3 regions of the Mesorhizobium sp. M0954 genome follow, and region 2 is predicted to be linked to each of the others. Evidence: predicted binding sites of a transcription regulator. Region 2 holds the regulator's gene; each other region holds the start of a gene.
What was found. The regulator LexA, encoded in region 2, represses DNA repair genes until DNA is damaged. The targets are predictions, from matches to a motif close to TGTTCNNNNTGTGTTCNG.
Positions count from the first base shown of each region.

Region 1: recA (recombinase RecA) is a predicted target of LexA. The motif match lies at 2,428-2,445, and genes of this name have one in related genera.
Region 3: NKH93_RS24730 (ImuA family protein) is a predicted target of LexA. The motif match lies at 2,734-2,751, and genes of this name have one in related genera.

Region 1 covers NZ_JAMYNR010000007.1:140,566-145,425, reverse strand. Annotated here, with positions in the region: gene alaS (alanine--tRNA ligase) at 1-946, opposite strand, end outside; gene recA (recombinase RecA) at 1,206-2,303, opposite strand; gene NKH93_RS11935 (PfkB family carbohydrate kinase) at 2,580-3,503, shown strand; gene NKH93_RS11930 (TfoX/Sxy family protein) at 3,538-3,861, opposite strand; gene NKH93_RS11925 (GFA family protein) at 3,952-4,449, shown strand; gene NKH93_RS11920 (DUF2199 domain-containing protein) at 4,446-4,860, opposite strand, start outside.
Region 2 covers NZ_JAMYNR010000012.1:185,448-190,307, forward strand. Annotated here, with positions in the region: gene NKH93_RS18620 (ComEC/Rec2 family competence protein) at 1-1,842, shown strand, start outside; gene lexA (transcriptional repressor LexA) at 1,836-2,570, opposite strand; gene kynU (kynureninase) at 3,018-4,265, shown strand; gene NKH93_RS18635 (hormone-sensitive lipase) at 4,361-4,860, shown strand, end outside.
Region 3 covers NZ_JAMYNR010000021.1:87,336-92,195, forward strand. Annotated here, with positions in the region: gene NKH93_RS24720 (error-prone DNA polymerase) at 1-220, opposite strand, end outside; gene NKH93_RS24725 (DUF6504 family protein) at 217-1,695, opposite strand; gene NKH93_RS24730 (ImuA family protein) at 1,628-2,710, opposite strand; gene NKH93_RS24735 (metallopeptidase family protein) at 2,894-3,316, shown strand; gene NKH93_RS24740 (DUF1737 domain-containing protein) at 3,604-3,810, opposite strand; gene NKH93_RS24745 (HpcH/HpaI aldolase/citrate lyase family protein) at 3,839-4,720, opposite strand.

The DNA of each region.
Region 1 (4,860 bases), on a different contig from region 2:
GCAACTGCGCGTGGCGCATGGCGCGGCGCATGATGCGACGAAGCACGTAGCCGCGTCCTTCGTTGGACGGCAGCACGCCGTCGGCGACCAGGAAGCAGGACGAACGCAAATGGTCGGCGATGACGCGGAACGATGCGACGGTGCCCGCATCCGGACCTTTGCCAAGCGCCGACGACGCAGCGTCGATCAGGTGGCGGAACAGGTCGGTTTCGAAGACGCTTTCAACGCCTTGCAGGATGGATGCCATGCGCTCGAGGCCCATGCCTGTGTCGATCGACGGACGCGGCAGGTCGACGCGCTCGTCCTTCGTCACCTGTTCGTACTGCATGAACACCAGGTTCCAGAATTCAAGGAAACGGTCGCCATCCTCCTCGGGGCTGCCAGGAGGGCCGCCCCAGATATGCTCGCCACGGTCGATGAATATCTCCGAACACGGCCCGCAAGGTCCAGTGTCGCCCATTGCCCAGAAATTGTCCGAAGTCGCGATGCGGATGATGCGATCGTCCGAAAGGCCGGCGATCTTCTTCCAGTACGAGGCCGCCTCGTCGTCGGTGTGGTAGACGGTGACCAGCAGCTTGTCCTTCTTCAGCCCGAACTCCCTGGTGATCAGGTTCCAGGCAAGCTCTATGGCCCGCTCCTTGAAATAGTCGCCGAAGGAGAAATTGCCGAGCATCTCGAAGAAGGTCAGGTGGCGCGCGGTGTAGCCGACATTGTCGAGGTCGTTGTGCTTGCCGCCGGCGCGAACACTCTTCTGGGCAGTCGTGGCGCGCGAATACGGCCGCTTCTCCAGACCGGTGAAAACGTTCTTGAACTGCACCATGCCGGCATTGGTGAACATCAGCGTCGGGTCGTTGCGCGGCACCAGCGGGCTTGACGCGACGACCTCGTGACCTTCCTTGCGAAAATAGTCGAGAAATGCCGACCGGATCTCGTTGACGCCACTCATGAATACTGCCTTTTCGAGAGAACCGCCGGCTGCCGGCGGAAAATAGACATGGCCTTTTAGCGGTCGCACCGCAGCCTGTCCAGAAACACCAAATGGTCTCAAATCCCGGCTTTCACCAGCGCCTTGAAATGCGTCTGCCTCGCCGTCAAACGCGAACCGCCGGCCATGGGCCGGCGGTTCGAAACGCATCGATTACGCAAACTCAAAATCAAAACATCAAATCGAAACCTGGCTGAGGCTCAGCGAGGCGTCGCTTGCCCTACATCACCCCAGCGTCGTCCTCGAAACCGTCGTCGCTGCTTTCGGAGCCGCCGTTCTCAAGGAATTTCTCAGCAATCAGCCCGGCATTCTGCCGTAGCGCCAGCTCGATCTCGCGCGCCGTGTCGGGATTGTCGCGCAGGAACAGTTTTGCGTTTTCGCGGCCCTGGCCAAGACGCTGCGAATTGTAGGAGAACCAGGCGCCCGACTTTTCGACCACGCCCGCCTTGACGCCGAGATCGACCAGCTCGCCGGTCTTCGAGACGCCCTCGCCATACATGATGTCGAACTCGACCACCTTGAAGGGCGGCGCCAGCTTGTTCTTGACGACCTTGACGCGGGTCTGGTTGCCGACGACCTCGTCGCGATCCTTGACCGAGCCGATGCGGCGGATGTCGAGGCGGACCGAGGCATAGAATTTCAACGCATTGCCGCCGGTCGTCGTCTCGGGCGAACCGAACATGACGCCGATCTTCATGCGGATCTGGTTGATGAAGATGACCATGGTGTTGGAGCGCGAGATCGAGGCGGTGAGCTTGCGCAGTGCCTGGCTCATCAGGCGGGCCTGCAGGCCGGGCAGCGAATCGCCCATCTCGCCTTCGATTTCCGCCCGCGGCGTCAACGCCGCCACCGAATCGACCACCAGCACGTCGATGGCGCCGGAGCGCACCAGCGTGTCGCAGATCTCCAGCGCCTGCTCGCCGGTATCGGGCTGCGAGATCAGCAGGTTTTCGAGATCGACGCCGAGCTTGCGGGCATAGACCGGGTCGAGCGCGTGCTCGGCATCGACGAAGGCGCAGATGCCGCCCTTCTTCTGGGCTTCGGCCACCGTGTGCAGCGCCAGCGTCGTCTTGCCCGAGCTTTCCGGCCCGTAGATCTCGACGATGCGGCCGCGTGGCAGGCCGCCGACGCCAAGCGCGATGTCCAGCCCAAGCGAGCCGGTCGGCACCGTTTCGATCTCGACGACCTGCTCGTTCGCGCCGAGCCGCATGATCGAGCCCTTGCCGAAGGCACGCTCGATTTGCGACAGCGCCGCATCCAGAGCCTTTGATTTATCCACCGCTTTGTCCTCTACAAGCCGCAAAGAATTCTGAGCCATGATACATCACCCCGTGGTCGTCAATGGAGGCCGGACAATCCCGCAATCCTTAAAAGAATGTACCTCATTTGTTCTCATTTGTCAATGAGCACCAAGGATTTGAAAAATAACGTATATCGCTATTTGTTCTATTTTTGTTTCGCAATTATCGCTTCCGATGTGTCTCGCCTCGCATGCGGCGCCGTTGCCGTCACCAACCGAATCGGACCCGCGATTGCGGGGTTCCGCCCGGCGACCTAGTCTCTCCGGGCAACAGCTAAAGGGCATTTTGACGGCATGATCAAATCCTCGACGATCCTGGCCGTGGGCGGCGCCTATATCGAGCGGCGCGGCCGGGTTGCCGGCGCCTTCGTGCCAGCAGCGTCTAATCCCGGCACGATGCGCGAGCATGTCGGCGGCGCCGTCTTTAACGCCTTGCGCTGTGCGGTGCGACGCGGCGCCTCGGCCTCGCTGCTTTCGGTACGCGGCGGCGATGCCCTGGGCGACACGGTCTTACGCGCCGTCACCGAGGCCGGCATTACCGACCTGTCGGCGGTGTTCCTCGACCGAGCAACGCCAAGCCATACGATGCTGATCGACAGCGACGGCGGGCTGATCGCCGGCCTTGCCGACATGGTGCTCTACGAGCTGGCGCTTCCCAAGCAGATCCGCCGCGCCAAGGTGCGGGAAGCGATCGGTTCGGCCGACGCGGTGCTGTGCGACGCCAACCTGCCGTCGACCGCGCTGGAGCGGCTGGCGGCACTCGCCGCCGGCAAGCCGGTGTTTGCGCTTGCGGTCTCGCCCAACAAAGCGGCGCGGCTGACGCCGGTGCTCGACCGTCTGGCGATGGCCTTCATGAACCGGCCCGAGGCCGGCGTGCTCGCCGGCGTCCAAATCGATCAAGGCATCGTCGACGGCCTGAGACGCGCCGGGCTGAAAAGCGGCGTGATCACCGCCGGCGACGAACCAGTGCTCGGTTTCGACGAATTGAGCGCGTTCTCGATCTCGCCACCGCCGCTGCAAAAGCGGACCGATGCTGCCGGCGCCGGCGACGCATTGGCAGGCGCCACGATCGCTGCCCTGCTGCGCGGCCTGACGCTGCGCGCAGCGCTGCGCGAAGGCGTTGCCGCCGCGATGCTCGCCGACGAGCGCGCCGCCTTCACCAGCGCCAGCTTTGCCGAAGCGCTGGCGCTCGTGCCTGACGCGCGGGAGCTGGCATGAAGTGCGGCCCGGAATTGCCGAAGCATGACGCAGCCTATTTGCCGGCGCGCCGTCCTGCCTCGTAGGCGCGGCGCGCCCAGATCGCCATCTCGTCGGGATCGTCGAGCGCGCTGTCGGGAACGCTCCAATAGGGCATCGACACGAGCTTGCCGTGGCGCGAGCCGGTATAGGTCCATTGCCGGCAGCCGGCCGCTTCGAATTCCGGGGCGCTTTCGGCGTCGGCCTTCAGCATCAATTCGCCACCGATGACGATGGCGACGATGACGCCGTCGAAATAGATGCCCTTGCCGCCGAACAGCTTGCGGATACTGACCGGGCCGAGGCCTTCGAAAAGCTCTTCTATGCGCTCGTTGTCCATGCGGCGATCATGTCACCCGGATTTCCCCTTGTCATCGCCGCAACCGGCGCCATCCTGACAAAGTGCAAATCACTTTCGTCGGAGTTTCTCATGCCGCTTCTGCTCAAAGGGTCCTGCCGGTGCAATGCCGTGCGTTTCGAGGTGGAAAGCCACACGCCGGTGCCGTTCATGCTGTGCTACTGCTCGATCTGCCGCAAGCAGCAGGGCGGCGGCGGTTTTGCCATCAATCTCGGCGCCGATTACGAGACGCTGAAAATCCAGGGCAAGCGCCATCTCGGCGTCTACCGCGCCGAGATCGAGGACGACGAGCACCCGCAACGCGAGACCTCGACGGGCGAGCGGAACTTCTGCACGAAATGCGGGACGGCACTCTGGCTCTACGATCCGACCTGGCCGGAGCTGGTGCATCCGTTTGCCTCAGCGATCGACACAGACCTGCCAAAGCCACCGGAGAAGGTGCATCTGATGCTGAAATACAAAGCGAACTGGGTCGAGCCGGATATCGGCAAGGGCGACAAGGTTTTCGATGTCTACCCGGAGGAGTCGATCGCAGACTGGCACAAGCGAACAGGGATGTGGGTGGATTAGTTGCTCCCGGCCTTAGGTCGGTGCGTGAGAGCCACCCAGCGCTCTATCTGCGCCACATCCGCCCCACTGCGTTGGGCCGCAACCAAGGGATGATCTGCATCATGCAGAAACACCTTCGGACGCTGATCACCGGGCTGAAATACAACATTGGCATGCAGATGCAACGAGCCGGGATACTCAGGAATGTTGTGCATCAGATATCCAAAACAGAGTTCTTCTTCATACTGGCCACTGTCGTATCCATCTCGGTATAGATTCCAGCTTTTTTCCGAGACCGACATCCATACGCCGAAACAGAACTCGCTGGATAGCTGAGGCACTGGCAGAGGCAGCAAGCAACGAACAAACCGATCTGTTACCCCCGACGCACGGCGCACCTCGCAGAAATCTTCATTCTTGCGAAAGGTCGCT
Region 2 (4,860 bases):
CGCTACATGCCGGAACGGGTCCGCGTTTCGGCGATGAAGATACCGGCTGAGCTGACCGCCGGTTCCGAGATCACCGGCTATGTGCGGCTGCTGCCGCCGACCGGCCCGGTGCGGCCCGACAGCTATGATTTCTCCTTCGACAGCTATTTCGCCGGTATCGGCGGCAGCGGCTTTTTTCTCGGCAATCCGAAAATCGTGTCGTCGGACAGCATGCCGCTTGCCGCGCAGCTTTCTTCCGCGATCGAAGACGCGCGTGAATCCATCGCCGACCATATCCGCAGCCGCATCGGCGGTGCCGAGGGCGAGATTGCTACTGCGCTGATCGTCGGCGTGCGCGCCGGCATTCCCGAGGAGATCAACGAAGCGATGCGGCGCACCGGCATCTACCACATCATCTCCATCTCGGGGCTGCATATGGCGTTGGTCGCCGGCACCATCATGGCGCTGCTGCGGGGTGCCTTCGCGCTGTTTCCCGATTTCTCATCGCGACGGCCGGTCAAGAAATATGCCGCGGCCGCCGCGCTTTTTTCGATTGCGGCCTACCTCGTCTTTTCCGGCATTGTCGTGGCGGCCGAACGCAGCTTCATCATGCTGGCGGTGATGCTTATCGCCGTGCTGTTCGACCGGGCCGCGCTCACCATGCGCAACCTGGCGATCTCGGCCATCGCGGTCATCCTGGTGTCGCCGCACGAGGTGGTCGGTCCGAGTTTCCAGATGTCCTTCGCCGCGACGGCGGCCCTTGTCGGCGCCTATGCAGGCTGGTCCGATTACCGCGCCGGCAGGGCCACCACGCCGCCGCCGCGGCAGTCGCCGCTACGCTTTGCCACTCGAAAGGTCCTGCTGGGCATGTGCGGTCTGGCGATGACCTCGATCATTGCAGGGAGCGCCACGGCGCTTTTCGCCATATGGCATTTCCAGCGCGTGGCGCCGCTCAGCCTGTTCGCCAATCTGGCCATCATGCCCATCGTGTCACTGGTCGTCATGCCCTTCGCCGTTCTCAGCGCGCTGGCGATGCCGTTCGGTGCGGATGGCCCTTTTCTCTATGTCATGGGCAAGGGGCTGACGGCGATGATCGCCCTGTCCGGGTGGATCTCGGAGCGCTCGCCGATCGATGCGGTCGGGCTGATTTCGCTGAGATCCGTCCTTCTGGTGACGATCGCCCTCGTCATTGCCAGCATGGCGACGACGTGGTTGCGGCTGGCGGCACTTCCTTTTGCGCTCGCCGGCTTGCTGACGACAACGCAGACACGCATACCCGACGTATTGGTCTCGGAGGACGCACGGCTGGTCGCGCTGCCGATCGGCAGCGGTGAACTCGCGGTCAACCGGGCACGCCCGAATGAGTTCACCATCGACAACTGGAAACGCGCGCTCACATCAGAGGCTATCGTCGCGCCGGAAACACCTGGAAAGAACGACCCGCAATTCGACATTGCCGATCCGGCCGACCTACCGCCGGGCATGCCGTTCATTTGCACGGACGGCCTCTGCCTTGCCAGGCATCCATCCGGCGCGATCATCGCGCAAGCCAAGGACCGCGATACTGCGCGGCCAGCCTGCGCCTTTGCCAGCTTGATCGTCATCGACGACGCCACCGCCCATAACCCCTGCTACTACGACCGGCTGGTCCTCGTCGTCACCAAACGGCAACTGGCGCGCGCGGGAAGTGCCGCCGTCTATTTCGATCCACAAGCGGCAACACGCGCCGAGATCCGCTTCGCCGTCGAAAAATCATACCGGCCCTGGCACGTGCAGCGGAAATTTTCACGCGCGGCACGGGGCCTGCCGCCATACCGCCGGGCCGACAACCCCAAAGCCGGCGCCAAGGGCGGAGCTCAGTAGCGGCGGATCAGTCCGACGAGCTTGCCCTGCACCTTGACCCTGTCTGGTCCGAAGATGCGCGTCTCGTAGGCCGGATTGGCGGCTTCCAGGGCGATCGAGGCGCCCTTGCGGCGGAACCGCTTCAGCGTCGCTTCCTCCTCGTCGACCAGTGCCACCACGATCTCACCGGGGCTCGCCGTATCGGCATTGCGGATGATCACCGTGTCGCCGTCGAAAATGCCGGCCTCGATCATCGAATCGCCTTTGACCTCAAGCGCATAATGCTCGCCGCCCATGATCATATCCGGCGGCACCGAAATCGAATGCGTCTGGTGCTGGATGGCGTCGATCGGCACACCGGCAGCGATGCGGCCCATCACCGGGATCGAAACGGCGGCGACGACATCGTCGTCATTTCCGGCTGCGGGCACGCGCGACGATGTCGGCTTGCCTTGCCGAGGGGCGCCTTGCCCAAGACTGCCCTGGATGACACTCGGCGAGAACTTGCGTGCCGCATTGAGGCCGGGGGCGATCGAGTCAGGCAGGCGTAGCACCTCCAGCGCACGGGCCCGGTTGGGCAAACGGCGAATGAAGCCGCGCTCCTCCAGCGCCGTAATCAGCCGGTGGATTCCGGATTTGGAAGCCAGGTCGAGCGCTTCCTTCATCTCGTCGAATGAAGGCGGGATACCGCTTTCCTTCAACCTTTCGTGGATGAACATAAGCAGTTCGTGTTGTTTGCGTGTCAGCATAGCGACCCCCAACAGAATCAGAAAAACAAACCCAGAACAAACACTATCTGTTCCAGTTGTGTTCCGCAACTGTTTAAAGTTTAATGAATGCGTTAAGGCTCGGGAAACAAACGACGTCCCCTACCGGCGTACCGCATTTTCACCGCCGCGAGCCTCATCGCCTTGATTCTGCTTTCGTTTGCGCCCTTCTGGCCTCCTAGAAGGCGGCGCTGGCATCGGCCGTCGGTCGGTAAAAGGCACGGAATTGAACCCTTATCGACTGTGCGGTTTGGTCGATGCACCGTGAACGAAACGAACTCAAAACGCCAACCTCGGGTTAAGTCCCAGTTTCCACCGCCTGGTCAGGCTGCTTCTCGCCGGTGGAGCCTTGCTGCGCGCAACCAGGTAATGGAAGAACAGTCGATGCGTGTCCGGCGTTGCGTTGGATCTTGGGGGAGCAGACAAATCATGACAGGAATTCCCGATCTCGTGGCCATAAAGGCGATGGATGCCGCGGATCCGCTGCGCGCGATGCGCGACCGCTTTGTGTTGCCGCAAGGAGTGATCTATCTCGACGGCAATTCGCTAGGAGCTGCTTCACGTACCGCTTTCGATGAACTGCACAAGGCCGCGACCGAAGAATGGTCGCATGATCTCATCCGCGCATGGAACACGGCCGGCTGGTTCAACATGCCGCTTGAACTTGGCGACCAGCTCGGGCGCCTGATCGGTGCCGCGGCCGGCCAGACAGTGGTCTGCGACACGACATCGGTCAACATCTACAAGCTGCTGCACGCCGCCATGGCCATGCGACCGGAGCGGCAGGTCATCGTCGCCGAGGGCGATAGTTTTCCGACGGACCTCTACATGGCCGAGGGTGTGGTTTCGACGCGAAAAGATACGCTGCTGCGCCTCTCGGGGGTCGACGCGCCGACCATCGAAGATCTGATCGACGAACGCACCGCCGTGGTGCTGGTCAACCACGTCAACTATAAGTCGGGCGAACTGCGCGACATGCCGGCGCTGACGCGCAGGGCTCAGGAAGCCGGGGCGATGATCGTCTGGGATCTCTGCCACACCGCCGGCGCGATGCCAGTCGAGCTCGACAAGGCAAACGCCGATTTTGCCGTTGGCTGCACCTACAAATATCTGAATGGCGGCCCCGGCGCGCCTGCCTTCATCTATGCGGCTGAGCGGCATCTTTCCGACATCCAGCAGCCGCTCACCGGCTGGTGGGGCCATGCACGGCCCTTCGCCTTCGAGCCAGGCTATGCGGCCGGCACCGGCATCCGCCGGTTTCTGTGCGGCACGCAGCCGGTCCTGTCGATGCGCACGCTGAAGGGCGCGCTCGACATCTGGAACGATGTCGACATGACGGCGGTGCGCAAGAAGAGCATCGCGCTGGCGGATCTGTTCATCGAGCTTGTCGAGGCAAAGTGCGGCACTTACGGGCTCACGCTCGAAAGCACGCGCGATGGGGAAAAACGCGGCAGCCAGATTTCATTCATGCATGAGCATGGCTACCAGGTCATGCGCGCGCTGATCGAACGTGGCGTGATCGGCGATTTTGGCGCGCCATCGACCATGCGCTTCGGCTTCACCCCGCTCTATGTTGGCTATGCCGATGTCTGGCAGGCCGTCAAAGTGCTTGAGGACATCCTGCACACCAGTGCGTGGAAGGATGCGCGCTTCGCCATCAAAGCAGCTGTCACTTGAGATTGATGCGAGAGCTGGAATCGTGAGGCTGGCGACGACGCGCCGCGCGATGCTTACGGCTACGCTGCAAGGCCATATGCCAGGGAGGGCGCAGGGTGTTCGAACGTCACATTGCAGATTGGGACAACGCCTATGCCAACGGCGCCAACATAGCCGGCAGCGATCGCTGGCCGGCGGCCTGGATCGAGCCCGCGCGGATTTTCCGCGACGTGCTTTCGACCGAGGGCAGGGCGCGGCTGGACATGGCCTATGGCGACAACCCACGCAACCGGCTCGATCTTTTCCTGCCTCCCATCAAGCCCAAGGGACTCGTGGTGTTCGTCCATGGCGGCTACTGGATGGAATTCGACAAGAATTTCTGGTCGCATCTTGCCGCTGGCCCTGTTGATCGCGGCTATGCGGTGGCGATGCCGTCCTACACGCTCTGTCCGCAGATACGCATTGGCGGCATCGTCAAGGAGGTCGGCGCGGCGATCGGCAAGGCGGCGGCGATCGTTGCAGGGCCCCTGATGCTGACCGGGCACTCGGCCGGCGGCCATCTTGTTAGCCGGATGGTTACGGCGACGACGCCGCTGGCGACCGAAGTGGTCCGGCG
Region 3 (4,860 bases), on a different contig from region 2:
CCAGGCGGCAGCCGGGATGATAGGAAACACCCTCCACCTTGGCCTGCTGCCAGGCGCGCACCACGCCCGCCACCGTGTTGCGGTCGGCGAGACCGATCCCCGAAAACCCCAGGAATTTTGCCGCGACCACCAGCTCCTCCGGTTTCGAGGCACCGCGCAGAAACGAGAAGTTCGACTGGATGCCGAATTCGGCATAGGGGTTGGCCGTCAGCGCATTCATGCGAAGATCCCATGCATGAACCAGCGCGGCGAGGGCTGCGAGGCGCCGTAAAGCCCCTGGCGATAGAGCCAGTAACGGCGGCCGTCGGCATCCTCGATGCGGAAATAATCCCGGGTCGGGGCATCTTCTCGTCCCGCCGCCCCTCGCCACCATTCCGGCGCGATGCGCTCCGGCCCTTCGGCGCGCGCGACCCGATAGAGCGCGCGCCGCCAGCGGAAGTTCAAAGGCGGGCCTTCCGGCATTTCGGTGGCCGGCACCTCGATCGGCTCGGGCGAACGGAAAAGCCGGATCGGCCGTTCCGGCTGGAAGACGGTCGTGGGAGCGTCCTTCGCCTTGTCCGGCTGCTTCGGCGGCGAGCTTCTCTGCGGCACCTCCGTGAAGGGAAGGGTGGCGACGGCGCGCTCCGGCAAATGGCTCTCGACGGCGACCGGCTTCAAGACCGCGCCTTCGCCGAGCCGGGCGCGAATGCGGTCGGCAAAAAGCGCGATATCGGCACCGTCGTCGCTCGTCTCGCCGGCAAGGTCGGCCTGCTGCATGTCGAAGGCGGCGGCGGTCAGCACCGAAAGGCGCACGAGATCGAAGCCATAGCCGGCGTCGATATCCTGTTCGAGCGCGGCAAGCCTTTCGTGGAACAATTTCTGGATCAGCCGCGGCTCGCGCAGAGGCCGCGAGGTGCCGACGGCGATGCGGCTGACGCCGCCATCGACGCGGAAAAGCAGCAGCGCCAGCCGCCTTGCGCCCTCGCCGCGACGCTCGAGGTCGCTCTTCAAGGTGGTCGCCAGCATGCCGGTCAGCCGCTCGATGTCCTCGGTCAGCATGATCGGCTCGGCAAGGTGACGCTCGACCGAAAGCGGTGCCACCGGCAGGCGCGGCGACACGGCCTCCTCGAGGCGGCCAAGCGCATGGTCGAGGCGCAAGAGCAGCGATGCGCCGAAGCGGCGGGCCAGCGGCGCGCGCGGTGCCGCCATGACGGCGCCCGCCGTGCGCAGGCCGACGCTTTCGAGGCTGGCGCGTACCTCCGGGTCGATGCGCAGCGCCGCCAGCGGCAAGGGCGCGAGAAGCGCTTCCTCCCCACCATCGGGCACGATGCGGTCGCCAGCAAACCGCGCCGCCGCCCAGGCAGCACCAGGCGTGGCGGCAAGCCCGGCGCGGACATCGAAGCCCTGATGGAAAAAACGCGACAGGATATCATCCAGCATCGAGCGTTCGCCGCCGAAAAGATGGGTGCAGCCGGTGACGTCGAGATAGAGGCCGTCGGTCCCGTCAAGCGCCACCAGCGGGGTGTAGCGGTCGCACCAGTCGGCGAGGCCTTCGAGCAGGCGCCGGTCGGCCTCCGGATCGGCCTCCACGATGTCGATCGAGGGATGCATGGCGCGTGCGTCGGCTATGCCCATGCCGCGCTTCAGATTAAGCGCCTCGGCCCGTTCGTCGAGGGCGGCGATGCGCTGGGTGTTCCCTTGGCGATGGCTGATCACCAGCGGCAGGTGATCCGACGGCCGGGAACGCCAGGACCGCCCCAGACGCTGCCGCAGGATCCTCTCGGCGGCGAGATGCGGAAACCACAAGGATAGGATTCTTTGGCCGTTCTGGGGCCCATTCCTGAGACCTTCCTTGCTCGCCCCGTCTTTCTTCGAATATGCGTTCATCGGGGTTCCACTCCAGTGTGAATTTTCCGGGCAAAGCCGTGCGGCTCTTGCCGATGGCGACGGTGAAGGCGGGCCGGCCGATCGAGCCGGCGAGCGGCCCGGCAAGCGTCTTACGCGTTGCCGCCGGTGCCGCCGACAGGATGAGGCGGACGGGCGCTGCCGTCGGTTCGGGCTCGCCGGCCTGGCGCAGCAGGAACAGCGGCCGGCCCGCACTCTGCGCGCGGGCGTGCAGCCGCCGCGTCGCGGTGAGGTCAAGCCGCTGCGGGCTGCCGCGGATTTCGAGGATGACGGCGGCCAGCGCCGTCATCCGGGCAGCCTCCTCGGCGATCCACAGCGCATCGAGCAGCCTTGGCGCCTCGGAAAACAGCAATTGCTCCGGCTCGATGCCGAAGAAGGCGTGAAGCCCCCTGGCATAGGGAAAGCCGGCCTCGCGGAAAACCTCGGATGTGCCGATCCACAGCACCGGCAATTGCGGCCCCTGGCTGAGGATCAGGCTGACGAGCGACAAGGCAAAACCGGCAACGGCCCCGGCATCGCGGGTCGCGGCGCCATGAAACTCGCTCACCGCCGCCTTCGGCAGGCCGCCGCTCAGCGCGGCATCGAGGCGCTCGGCGCCGGTGCGCAAAAACGCATCGGGCGGCGCCACGGCAAGGCCGCGCCGGACAATGGTCAGATTCCGAGCGGGTGTCGGATGCCGAGAGGGTGTCAGACTCTGACGAGGGACATCCGCGTCAAACGACGAACTGGCCGGCGCCTCCAGGCGCTCGGGCAAGGTCCCTTCGATCTTCGCGATCTGGCGGCGCAGGGCAAAAACAGTCTCCCGCGCCACGGCGCTTGTCGCCATGACGGTCAGCTTCCACTCACACTTGTTCCTGTTATGTTCTCTAGGATTCCAGAGGTCGCCCGAAGAGTCAAGCGGAGTCATGGGGAATTTATTCCTGTAGTGGGGGCATGGCACGGGCACTCCAGCCCGACCATTTGCCGAGTCCGGCCTGAAAGCCTATATGCCGGGATCAAAGGACAAAGCATGGCTCGCATCTACCAAACACGCATCTGGCACGACCAGCTTTCGCCAACGATGGAGGAAATCGAGCTCCTGGCGCTGGAGGCCTATGCCCATCTGCCGGAGGACTTTCGCAAGTTGACCGGCGAGATCGTCATTCAGATCGCCGAATTCCCGACCGACGAGATCATGGACGACCTTTCGCTGGAAACGCCCTTCGACCTGCTCGGCCTGTTCGAGGGGCGCGGCATCGCCGAGCGCTGGAATCCGCAGACCGGCGAGGGGCCGAACCGCATCACCCTCTATCGTCGCGCCATCCTCGACTACTGGGCCGAGAACGAGGAAACGCTGGGCGACATCGTCACCCACGTGCTGATCCACGAGATCGGCCACCATTTCGGCCTGTCGGACGACGACATGGAGAAGATCGAGGAAGCAGCAGAGTGAGCGACCCCGCTCCTCGTCATCCTGGGGCGGAGCAAGGAGCGAAGCGACGCGGCGCAGACCCCAGGATCCATGCCGTGATAGTGATGCAGTGCGCCGGCGGCGCAGAACCGACCGCTCATCATCCCGTTCTGGGTAACGGGGCTATCCCGATCGGTTAGCTCACACTAATCCTGATCCGCCGTGCCCTTCGGCAGAGGTAACGGCATGGGTCCTAGGGTACTCCGCGACGTCGCTTCGCGACTGCTACGCCCTAGGATGACGAAGGACGAGCGCTTCAGCGAACCTCCCTACCAGTCGCTGAGCTTGGTGTCGGGGCCGTATTCCTGGCCCTCGATGTCCTTCACCACGGCCTGGCCGCAGCGCATGGTCTTGGCTTCCTGGTCATAGGCATAGGTCGGCGAGCCGAACAGGTGCCAGCCCTTGTTCAACGCCGCCGTCACCTTGTGGCAGAAGCTGGAATCGTCCGGACCGGACAGAAAACGGTAGAGTTTCATTCTTCAATCCTGTCGTCAGTTGCGTTAGTCATGCGCGAACAGCGGCGGCCTTCGCCAGCAGTTTTTCGGCCTGCGCCAGATGCAGCCGCTCGACCATCTTGCCGTTCAGCGCAACTACCGCCCTACCGGTATTTTGGGCGAGCGCGAAGGCATCCTTGACCGCGCGCGCTTCGGCTATTGCTTCGGGCGACGGTGCAAAGGCGCGGTTCGCGGCTTCGATCTGAGCCGGATGGATTAGCGACTTGCCGTCAAAACCCATGGCGGCCGCTTCCGTGCACTCGCGCGCAAACCCGTCCATATCGCGAAAATCATTGAAGACGCCATCGAGCAGGTCGAGGCCGCCGGCACGCGCCACGAGCACCATCTGCATCAGCCATGGAACGAGATAACGCCGGTCGGGCGTGGCGAGAATGCCGGTGTCCTTGACCAGGTCGTTCGTTCCGGCAACGAAACAAACCAGGCGAGAGCCCGGATCGCGGCCGAGCTCGGCAATCGGCCCGATGTTGAGCAGCGCCTTGGGCGTCTCGATCATCGCCCATAGCTTGACTTCGTCGGCGATAAAATTGTCGTCGAGCACGTCGCCGGCCTCGAGAATGTCGCGCGGCGTGTCGACCTTGGGCAGCAGGATGGCGTCGGGCGAGCATTTTGCCGCGGCCAGCAGGTCGGCGCCGCCCCACTCGCTCGACAGCGCATTGATGCGCACGACCATCTCGCAGCGCCGGTTGGAATGGCCGGCGAAAATCGCCACCAGCTTTTCGCGCGCGGAAGGCTTGTCGGCCGGGGCGACGGCGTCCTCGAGATCGATGACGACGGTATCGCAGGCCAGCGATTGGATCTTGGCCAGCGCCTTGTCGTTCGAAGCCGGGACGTAAAGCACCGAGCGGCGCGGGCGGTAGCTTTCGGTGGTCATCTCCGATCTATGCCGTCTGCAGCCGGCCGAGGCAAGCCGTGCATAAAAACTGCACGCAACTTCGGAAAATCTCCTCGTCTCCGCCCCGCTTGCCACCCGACCGGATGCGACAAGGGCGGCATGCAAGAGCAAACGAACTC